3 regions of the Dermacoccus sp. CCH2-D9 genome follow, and region 1 is predicted to be linked to each of the others. Evidence: predicted binding sites of a transcription regulator. Region 1 holds the regulator's gene; each other region holds the start of a gene.
What was found. Region 1 encodes HrcA, which represses chaperone genes, less so after heat shock. Its sites were predicted from a motif close to TTNGCACTCGNNNNNNNCGAGTGCNAA; they were not measured.
Positions count from the first base shown of each region.

Region 2: groES (co-chaperone GroES) is a predicted target of HrcA. The motif match lies at 1,748-1,774, and genes of this name have one in related genera.
Region 3: groL (chaperonin GroEL) is a predicted target of HrcA. The motif match lies at 1,524-1,550, and genes of this name have one in related genera.

Region 1 is NZ_LSJT01000096.1:16,161-19,437, forward strand. Features, by position in the region: gene AX669_RS08270 (DUF3097 domain-containing protein) at 1-865, opposite strand, end outside; gene hrcA (heat-inducible transcriptional repressor HrcA) at 1,137-2,159, shown strand; gene dnaJ (molecular chaperone DnaJ) at 2,224-3,277, shown strand, end outside.
Region 2 is NZ_LSJT01000101.1:24,324-27,600, forward strand. Features, by position in the region: gene AX669_RS08820 (hypothetical protein) at 1-104, opposite strand, end outside; gene AX669_RS08825 (SAM-dependent methyltransferase) at 418-1,677, opposite strand; gene groES (co-chaperone GroES) at 1,969-2,262, shown strand; gene groL (chaperonin GroEL) at 2,408-3,277, shown strand, end outside.
Region 3 is NZ_LSJT01000149.1:24,336-27,612, forward strand. Features, by position in the region: gene groL (chaperonin GroEL) at 1-1,370, opposite strand, end outside; gene AX669_RS12760 (DUF3263 domain-containing protein) at 1,683-1,961, opposite strand; gene AX669_RS12765 (uracil-DNA glycosylase) at 2,042-2,716, shown strand; gene AX669_RS12770 (SGNH/GDSL hydrolase family protein) at 2,713-3,277, shown strand, end outside.

The DNA of each region.
Region 1 (3,277 bases):
CGGTGACGAAGTCGATGAGCTCCTCGACGCGTCCGAGCAGTTCGGGTTGCAGGTCGGCGTACGTGCGCACGGTGCCGAGGATCTGCTTCCATCCGCGCGCGACGTCCGCCTGCGTCGCGTGCGGCCAGCCGAGCTCGGCGAGGATGCCGTGCTTCCACGACTGCCCCTTGGGGATGACGGGCCACTTCGACCAGCCGAGCCGCTCGGGTCGTACGGACTGCCACACGTCGACGTAGGGGTGGCCGACGATGAGCACGTGGTCGCGTGCCTGCGGCAGGGCGCGTGCCTTCTCGACGATTCGTGCCTCCTTCGTGCCGGGCACGAGGTGGTCGACGAGGATGCCGAGGCGGCGTCCCTTCTCGGGTCGGAAGTCGCGGATGACGGCCGCGAGATCGTCGACGCCCTCGAGGTATTCGACGACGACGCCCTCGATGCGCAGGTCGTCACCCCACACCTTCTCGACGAGTTCGGCGTCGTGCCGTCCCTCGACGAAAATTCGCGAACCCAGCGCGACGCGCGCCTTCGCCCCGGGGACGGCGAGCGAACCGGACGCCGTCCGCCCGGCCTGCGTCTGCTGCTCGGCGAGGCGCGCGGCGGTGGCGGGTCGGGGCGCAACGAGCGTCACGGGTTCGCCATCGATGAGGAAGCCGGCGCCGAGCGGAAATCCGCGGGCCTTGCCGAAGCGATCCTCGAGGAAGACGACGTGCTGCCCGCCCGACTTCTCGACGCGCACGACGGCGCCGACGTAACCGCTCTGGGCGTCCTCGACGACGACGTCGAGCTCAGCGGGCACCTCGCGCGAACGCCCACGTCGAGGCGCGCGCCAATCGCCGGAGAGGACGTCGGAGCCGTAACGGTCGGTCATGGCGATCAGGGTAGAACCGCCCACCGACAACCGCCGTCGCGGCGCGCCGAGAACGATGGTCGCGGGCGCAGCCAGGCGCCCGTCGCGGCGTCGCCGAGGGCCGGGGAGCGCGCGCCTGCCGACCGACGGACGATGGACGACGGCGCGAGGGAACCGCCCGCGACGCTGTGGGCGAACACACCCCGCATGATTTGGCACTCGCTCGGCGTGAGTGCCAATCTTGGACGGACTGCAGATCGAAGGACGGTATCGAGGCGCGGGAGGTGAGCGCATGAGCGACGAACGGCGGCTCGAGGTGCTGCGCGCCATCGTGCAGGACTATGTCGCGACGTCCGAACCGGTGGGTTCGAAGGCGTTGCTCGAACGTCATCAGCTCGGCGTCTCCGCCGCGACGATCCGCAATGACATGGCCGCCCTCGAGGACGCCGGTCTCATCTCCGCGCCGCACACCTCGGCCGGTCGCGTGCCCACCGATGCCGGCTACCGAATCTTCGTCGACCGCCTCAGCCAGGTGCGGCCGCTGAGCGCGACACAGCGTCGAGCGATCGAGACGTTCTTGCGTCAGAGCGTCGACCTCGACGACATCGTCGAGCGCACCGCCCGGCTGCTCGCCACGCTGACGAACCAGGCGGCCGTCATGCAGTACCCGTCGCTGCGGCGCTCACGGGTGCGGCACATCGAGCTCGTGCCGGCCGCCGAGGGGCGCCTGTCGCTCGTCGTCATCCTCGACTCAGGTCGCATCGAGCAGCGTCTCGTCTCCGTCGCCTCCGCCGACGACGAGCGCCTCGTCCAGACGCTGCGAGCGCGCGTCAACGAGGTCTCCGGCGCGCGGTTGCTCACCGAGGCCGCCGCGGCCATGACCGAGCTGGGCGCGGAGTTCGAGCCGGGGCAGCGTGCGGACGTCGACACGATCGTCGCGACGATCGCCGCGGTGTTCGCCGAGGACCGGGAGGAGCGCGTCGTGCTCGCGGGGACGGCGAACCTCGCGCGTGCCGGGCTGCGCGACGACGCGGGCCTCAGCGTCAGCCGTGTTCTCGAGGCGCTGGAGGAGCACGTCGTCCTCATGCGCCTCATCAGCACACGCGACGACGATCCGACGCACGAGGTGACCGTCCGCATCGGCGCCGAGAACGACTTCGCAGGCCTCGAGTCGACCTCGCTCGTGACGACGGCCTACGGCAGCGACGCCGTCGCGACGCTCGGCGTGCTCGGCCCGACCCGCATGGACTACCCGCAGACGATGGCGAACGTGCGCGCGGTCGCCCGCTACGTCTCCGAACTTCTCGAGCAGTGATGGCTCGGGCGCACCACGACCACATGAGTGATGAAATCTTCACCCGTCGAAAGCAAGGATGCTCGTGAACGACTACTACGCCGAACTCGGTGTCACGCGTGAGGCCTCCGTCGAGGAGATCAAGCGCGCCTACCGCAAGAAGGCCCGCAAGCTGCACCCCGACGTCAACCCCTCCCCGGAGGCGGCCGAGGAGTTCAAGCGCGTCGGGCAGGCCTACGACGTGCTCGGCGATCCGCAGAAGAAGGCGGCCTACGACCAGGGCGTCGACCCCTACGCGCCCGGCGGTGGCGCCGGGTTCAGCTTCAGCGACATCATGGACGCGTTCTTCACGGGGGGTGCCGCAGGGGGAGGCGGCGGCCCGCGCAGCCGCGTCCAGCACGGCCAGGACGCGTTGCTGCCGCTCGACATCCAACTCGCCACGGCCGTCTTCGGCGGCGAGCAGGAGCTGACGTTCGACACGGCCGTCGTCTGCTCGACCTGTCATGGCGACGGTTCGCGTCCCGGCACGGGCAAGCACACGTGTGACGTGTGCGGCGGTGCGGGGCAGACGCAGCAGGTGCAGCGCAGCTTCCTCGGCCAGGTGTTGACGTCGCGTCCGTGCACCGCGTGCCAGGGGTACGGCGACATCATCGACAGCCCGTGTTTCGAGTGCGACGGCAACGGCCGCAAGCGCGACACGCGCACCATCACGATCAAGGTACCCGCCGGCGTCGACACCGGCACGCGCATCCAGCTGCGTGGTGAAGGCGAGGTCGGCCCCGGCGGCGGCCCCGCCGGTGACCTGTACGTCGAGGTACGCGTCGAGAAGCACCCGATGTTCCAGCGTCAGGGCGACGATCTGCACTGCTCGCTCGAGCTGCCGATGTCGGCCGCGGCGCTCGGCGCCACGGTGCCGTTCGAGACGCTCGACGGCTCGCGCGACATCGACATCAAGGCCGGCACGCAGCCCGGCGACGTCATCACCCTCAAGGGCCTCGGCGTCACGCGGCTGCGCACCGACAACCGCGGCGACCTGCTCGTGCACGCCAACGTGCGCACCCCGAGCAAGCTGACGGCCGAGCAGGCCGACCTGCTGCGTCAGTTCGCCGAGTCGCGCGGAGAGGACTCGCCGGCGCCGA
Region 2 (3,277 bases), on a different contig from region 1:
TGCCGCTGCAGGGCGCTGGCCGCGTCGGCCACACTGCCGGAACGCATCGGCGAGGCGAGGATGCTGACGGCCCACACTGCCCAGAGGATGAGAGCGATGCTCATCAGCCAGGTAGCCGTGCCGCTGCGCCCGGGCGCGGACGGTCGTCGGCCTGTGGTTTCGGCAGGAGCAGGTGGCACAGGCGTCGAGCCTTCGGAGAGGGCGCCCGCCTCGGACGTTTGCATGTTCGTCAGTATCTACGGCCCGAGTGCGTCCGAGCTGGGGCGTGGATCTCGGTCAGGTCACGGTTCGCACGCCCATCCTCGAGATCGAGCGATACGGGAGAGCCCGAGCGCTGTGGTGCTCGAATTCGCCCACATCGCTCGATCTCACGGATGCGTCATGGGGCGGGGCGTCAGGGAAGCGGGGCGGCGAGCGTCACAGCGGTTCGACGACGAGTGCCAGGCGCTCGTCGTCGAGCGTCACGAGCACGACCGTCAGGGCGTTCGAGCCCTTGAGCTTGAGCGAGCGGCGCAGCGCGTCTGCGTCGATGTCCACGTCGCGTTTCTTGATCGTGAGGCGCCCGACGGCGCGCTCGCGCAGGTAGGCGCGCAGCGTCTTCTCGTGCAGCGGCACGGAGTCGAGCACGCGGTAGGCGCGCCCCAGCAGCCCGATGTCGACGAGCGCATCGGCCGTGACGTAGCCGTGTCCAGGCGTGAACTCGTGGCCGCCCGTAGCGTCGAGCAGCGCCCCGACGAGGCCGCTGCGCGTCAACGCCTTGTCGGCCTCGTAGAAGTACGCTCCCAGTGACGCGCGGCTTGCGGGCGCGGCGTCGATGCCGTCGAAGTCGGCCTCGATGACGTGCAGGACGTCGGGCGGGACGCGATCGCCGGACGACCTCGGGCCGCCCGGTCGGGGGCGCACGATCGTCGCAGTTCTACCGACGTCACGGACGGCGGCGCCCCACCACACGCTCGCCTCCACGACGCCGCCGGCGTAGGAGACGAACTCGACCTCGCAACCGCTCGGCACGTCGTGATGGGCCAGGCTCGGCGAGAGCTTGGCGCCTGCCGCGGGGGCGGCAGCCGCGACGTGCTGGATCAGCTCCCAGGTCGGCGTCAGCGCCGCGAGGGAGAACGTGCGCTTCGTGCGCCCGCGGATGTCGGCGACGCCGGGCGTGCGGCGTGCCGGGTCGAACCACCGGGCGGCCCCGGGTTGGTCGAGCGAAGCCGCGACATCCTCGACCCGCCCCGTGACGACGCGACTGCCGGGAAACGACGCAAGGTTCTGGGCGGCCAGAGCCGCGGTTTCCGGATCCGCTTCGACGCCGATGACGTCGAGCCCGGCTCGCGCGAATCCGACGGCGTCGGAACCGATTCCGCAGCCACCGTCGATGACGAGGCTCGCCCCGGCGTCGAGGAACCGCTGCGCGTGCAGACGGGCGATGGGTGCGCGCGTGGCCTGTTCGAGGGCGTCGGGGGTGAAGAACATCGACGCCGCCGCATCACCGAACTTGTCGACGGCCCTGGCCCGCAGCCGGGACTGGGTGAGCGCAGCGGCGACGAGTTCGGGGGAGTGCCCTGCGGCGCGCAGCCGCGTCGTCAGCATGACGACGTTCTTCTCCTCGTAGGGCGGGAGCGAGGCGAGCAGCGCGCGTCCGTCGTCGGTGAACAACTCGTGCACGACGCTCGCATCCATGGCCGCCATTGTGTCATCGGGGGCCCCCGGAGCAGCCCCCGATGCGCTGTGGGCGAACATCGGAAACGAGTTGGCACTCGGCTTGACCGAGTGCCAACGGCATTACTAGATTCGGTTCCAGCACTCACCCCTGGGTAGTGCCAGTGAGCTCATCCCTCGACCCCCGCGACGGCGAGGCGATATCGGCCCACATGCATGCCACACCGCCACCGGTGGGTGGTGTGGCCAGGGAACGAAAGCATCCGTCCCGCCCGAGAAGATCGGGCGGTCTGCGAAAGGGAAGGTCCTACCGTGTCGGTCAACATCAAGCCGCTCGAAGACCGCATCGTCGTCAAGGCCGTCGAGGCCGAGCAGACCACGGCCTCCGGCCTCGTCATCCCGGACACCGCCAAGGAGAAGCCGCAGGAGGGCGAGGTCATCGCCGTCGGCCCCGGTCGCATCGACGACCACGGCAACCGCGTTCCGGTCGACGTCGCCGTCGGCGACAAGGTCATCTACTCGAAGTACGGCGGCACCGAGGTCAAGTTCGCCGGTACCGAGTACCTCATCCTCTCCGCTCGCGACGTGCTCGCGGTCGTCTCCTGACGATCCGTCGAGCCAGCAGGTGACGACGAGCCCGGCTCAGGTCTGACGGCCGGGCCGGGCTCGTCCTTTCCGCTCACTCGCATTCCACACTCTTCCGCTGCGCGCGTCATGCGCCGCGCGGAGCCTTCGAACGAAAGGTTGAACCATGGCCAAGACGCTTGAATTCAACGACGACGCCCGCAAGTCCCTCGAGCGCGGTGTCGACGCGCTCGCCAACGCCGTCAAGGTGACGCTCGGCCCCAAGGGCCGCAACGTCGTCATCGACAAGGCGTGGGGCGCCCCCACGATCACGAACGACGGTGTGACGATCGCCCGCGAGGTCGAGCTCGAGGACCCGTACGAGAACCTCGGTGCGCAGCTCGCCAAGGAGGTCGCCACCAAGACGAATGACGTCGCCGGTGACGGTACGACGACCGCGACGGTTCTCGCCCAGGCGCTCGTCAAGGAGGGCCTGCGCAACGTCGCTGCGGGCGCTGCTCCGTCCGGCCTGAAGCGCGGCATCGACAAGGCCGTCACGGCCATCAACGACCAGCTGCTCGCCAACGCGCGCCCCGTCGATGGTCAGGACGACTACGCCAAGGTCGCCTCGCTGTCCGCTCAGGACGCGACGATCGGTGGCCTCATCGGTGAGGCGTTCGCGAAGGTCGGCAAGGACGGCGTCATCACCGTCGAGGAGTCCTCGACCGCCGAGACGAAGCTCGAGTACACCGAGGGCATGCAGTTCGACAAGGGATACCTCTCGCCGTACTTCGTCACCGACCCCGAGCGCATGGAGGCCGTCCTCGAGGACGCCTACATCCTCATCAACCAGGGCAAGATCTCGGCCATCGCCGACCTGCTGCCCGTCCTCGAGAAGGTCGTGCAGTCCGGCAAGCCGCTGCTCATCATCGCCGAGGACATCGAGGGCGAGGCCCTCTCCACGCTCGTCGTCAACAAGATCCGCGGCACGTTCAACGTCGTCGCCGTCAAGGCCCCCGGCTTCGGCGACCGCCGCAAGGCGATGCTGCAGGACATC
Region 3 (3,277 bases), on a different contig from region 1:
GCGTTCGTCGAGATCTGCTTGAGCGGAGCCTCGGCAGCGACGCGAACGATGTTCGCACCCGTCGCCTCGTCGCCCTCGAGAGCGGAGAAGGCCGACTCGGCGTCCTTCGTCGCCTGGATGAGCGCGACGCCACCACCGGCAACGATGCCCTCCTCGACGGCTGCCTTCGCGTTGCGCACAGCGTCCTCGATGCGGTGCTTGCGCTCCTTGAGCTCGACCTCCGTCGCGGCACCCGCCTTGATGACGGCGACGCCGCCGGCGAGCTTCGCGAGGCGCTCCTGCAGCTTCTCGCGGTCGTAGTCGGAGTCGGAGTTCTCGATCTCGGCGCGGATCTGCGCCACGCGGCCCTTGATCTGCTCGTCGTCGCCAGCACCTTCGACGATCGTCGTCTCATCCTTCGTCACGACGATCTTGCGGGCGCGGCCGAGCATGTCGAGCTCGGTCGACTCGAGCTTGAGGCCGACCTCCTCGGAGACGACCTGGCCGCCCGTGAGGATAGCGATGTCACCGAGCATCGCCTTGCGGCGGTCGCCGAAGCCGGGAGCCTTGACGGCGACGGCCTTGAACGTGCCGCGGATCTTGTTGACGACGAGCGTCGACAGGGCCTCGCCCTCGACGTCCTCGGCGATGATCGCGAGGGGCTTGCCGGACTGCATGACCTTCTCCAGGACGGGCAGCAGGTCCTTGATGTTCGAGATCTTCGAGTTGACGATGAGGATGTACGGGTCGTCGAGGACGGCCTCCATGCGCTCGGTGTCGGTGACGAAGTAGCCCGAGATGTAGCCCTTGTCGAAGCGCATGCCCTCGGTCAGCTCGAGGTCGAGGCCGAACGTGTTCGACTCCTCGACCGTGATGACGCCTTCCTTGCCGACCTTGTCCATCGCCTCGGCGATGAGCTCACCGATCTGCGGGTCAGCGGCGGAGATGGACGCGGTCGCAGCGATCTGCTCCTTCGTCTCGATCTCCTGGGCGTGCTCGAGCAGCTGCTTGCTGACGGCGTCGACGGCCGTCTGGATGCCGCGCTTCAGCGCCATCGGGTTCGCGCCGGCCGCGACGTTGCGCAGACCCTCGCGCACCATCGCCTGGGCGAGGACGGTGGCCGTCGTCGTGCCGTCACCGGCGACGTCGTCGGTCTTCTTCGCAACTTCCTTGACGAGCTCGGCGCCGATCTTCTCGTACGGGTCCTCGAGCTCGATCTCCTTGGCGATCGAGACACCGTCGTTGGTGATCGTGGGGGCGCCCCACTTCTTCTCCAGCACGACGTTGCGGCCCTTGGGGCCGAGGGTCACCTTCACGGCGTCGGCGAGCGTGTTCATGCCGCGCTCGAGGCCGCGACGGGCCTCCTCGTCGAAAGCAATGGTCTTGGCCATGGCTGTGGTTCCTCCACGTGACGTTCGGATCGACCACATCAGCGCCCGCGACGGACGGGCCCGATCACGCGCCGGTCATGTCGGCGCGCCCCGAACCCTCACTGCTGCAGTCAGGCTTTTGTCACTCTCACGATCAGAGTGCTAACCCCATGATTAGCACTCGCCCCCACCGAGTGCAAACCCTCCGCGCACGCACCCGCGTGTTGTTCGCTCATAGCGGCACCCCGACGTCTGTCGTGCGGCTGCCAAGATGGGCTGCGGCGCCACGAGAGCGGCGACATGCGGGGACGTGGCGGCGCGCTGAGCCGCGGTTCAGACGGTGCGTCGACGCCCCGCGCGGCGTCGCTGGATCCGCTTGACGAGCAACGGATCCGCGGCGGGCGCCGCCTCGGTGTCGGCGAGCTTGTTGAGCTGCTGGTAGTACTGCGTGCTCGTCAGCCCGAAGCGCTCCTTGATCGCCGCTTCCTTGGCGCCGGGCAGCTTCCACCACTCGCGTTCGAAGGCGAGCATCGCACGGTCGCGCTCGCTCAGCCCGGGCGCGTCGGCGTCACCGGGCACGTGGGCACCCGCGGGGGTCTCGATCATGGCCATCCGCTCAGGATACGAGGCCGCCCGGCCCGTTCCAACCGCGCTCGGGGCGGGTTGTCAGACCCGCGCGATAGGTTGGACACATGCCTCGTCCGTACGACGAACTCGTCCACCCGAGCTGGGTCGAACCCCTCGCGCCCGCCGCCGAGCACATCGCCGCCGCGGGGGCGTTCCTGCGTGACGAGGTGGCCGCGGGGCGCGGCTACCTGCCTGCGGGCGACGCCGTGCTGCGCGCGTTCACGCAGCCGTTCGACGAGGTGCGCGTCCTCGTCGTCGGCCAGGATCCGTACCCGACGCCCGGGCACCCGATCGGCCTGAGCTTCGCCGTCGCACCCGACGTGCGGCCCATCCCCCGCAGCCTCGCGAACATCTACACCGAACTGCACGACGACCTCGATATCACCCCACCCGAGCACGGTGACCTGTCGGCGTGGACCGATCAGGGGGTGCTGCTGCTCAACCGCGTCCTGACGGTGCAGCCCGGCAAGCCGGCGAGCCATCGCGGCAAGGGCTGGGAGCACGTCACCGCGACGGCGATCAACGCGCTCGTCGAGCGCGAGCAGCCCCTCGTCGCCATCCTGTGGGGGCGCGACGCGCGCTCACTCGCGCCGCACCTCGGCGACACGCCGACCGTCGAGTCGGCCCACCCCTCACCGTTGTCGGCCCGCGGCGGCTTCTTCGGCAGCAAGCCGTTCAGCCGCACCAACGCCCTGCTCGAAGAACTCGGCACGCACACGATCGATTGGCGCATCCCGTGACAGACACGACCCCCGACACCCGTACCGCCGAAGAGGCGCCCGCGGCCCGCAGCGGCCACGAGCGGACGTGGCGGCGCTACGTCGCCATCGGTGACTCCTTCACCGAGGGCATGAGCGACCCCGACCCGCGTCAGGACAACGCCTACCTCGGCTGGGCCGACCGGCTCGCCGTCGACCTCGCTCAGGTCGCCGACGGCGCGGGGCACGCATTTGAGTACGCGAACCTCGCGATCCGGGGCAAGCTGCTCGCCGACGTCGTCGGCCCGCAGCTCGACGCCGCGCTCGCGATGCAGCCCGACCTCGTCAGCATGGTCGGCGGCGGCAACAACATCATGCGCCCGAACGTCGACCTCGACGACGTTGCCGATCAGCTCGAGGCCGCCGTCGTCCGCCTCAAGGACGCCGGAGCCGACGTCATGCTCGCGACGATGGTCAACCCCACGGGTTCGAAGATCATGACCCGCTTGCGACCGCGCATCAGCTGGCACATCGCGAACCTGTGGGGCATCGCGCAGCGACACGACTGCTACGTGCTCGACGTGTGGGGCATGCGTGCACTGC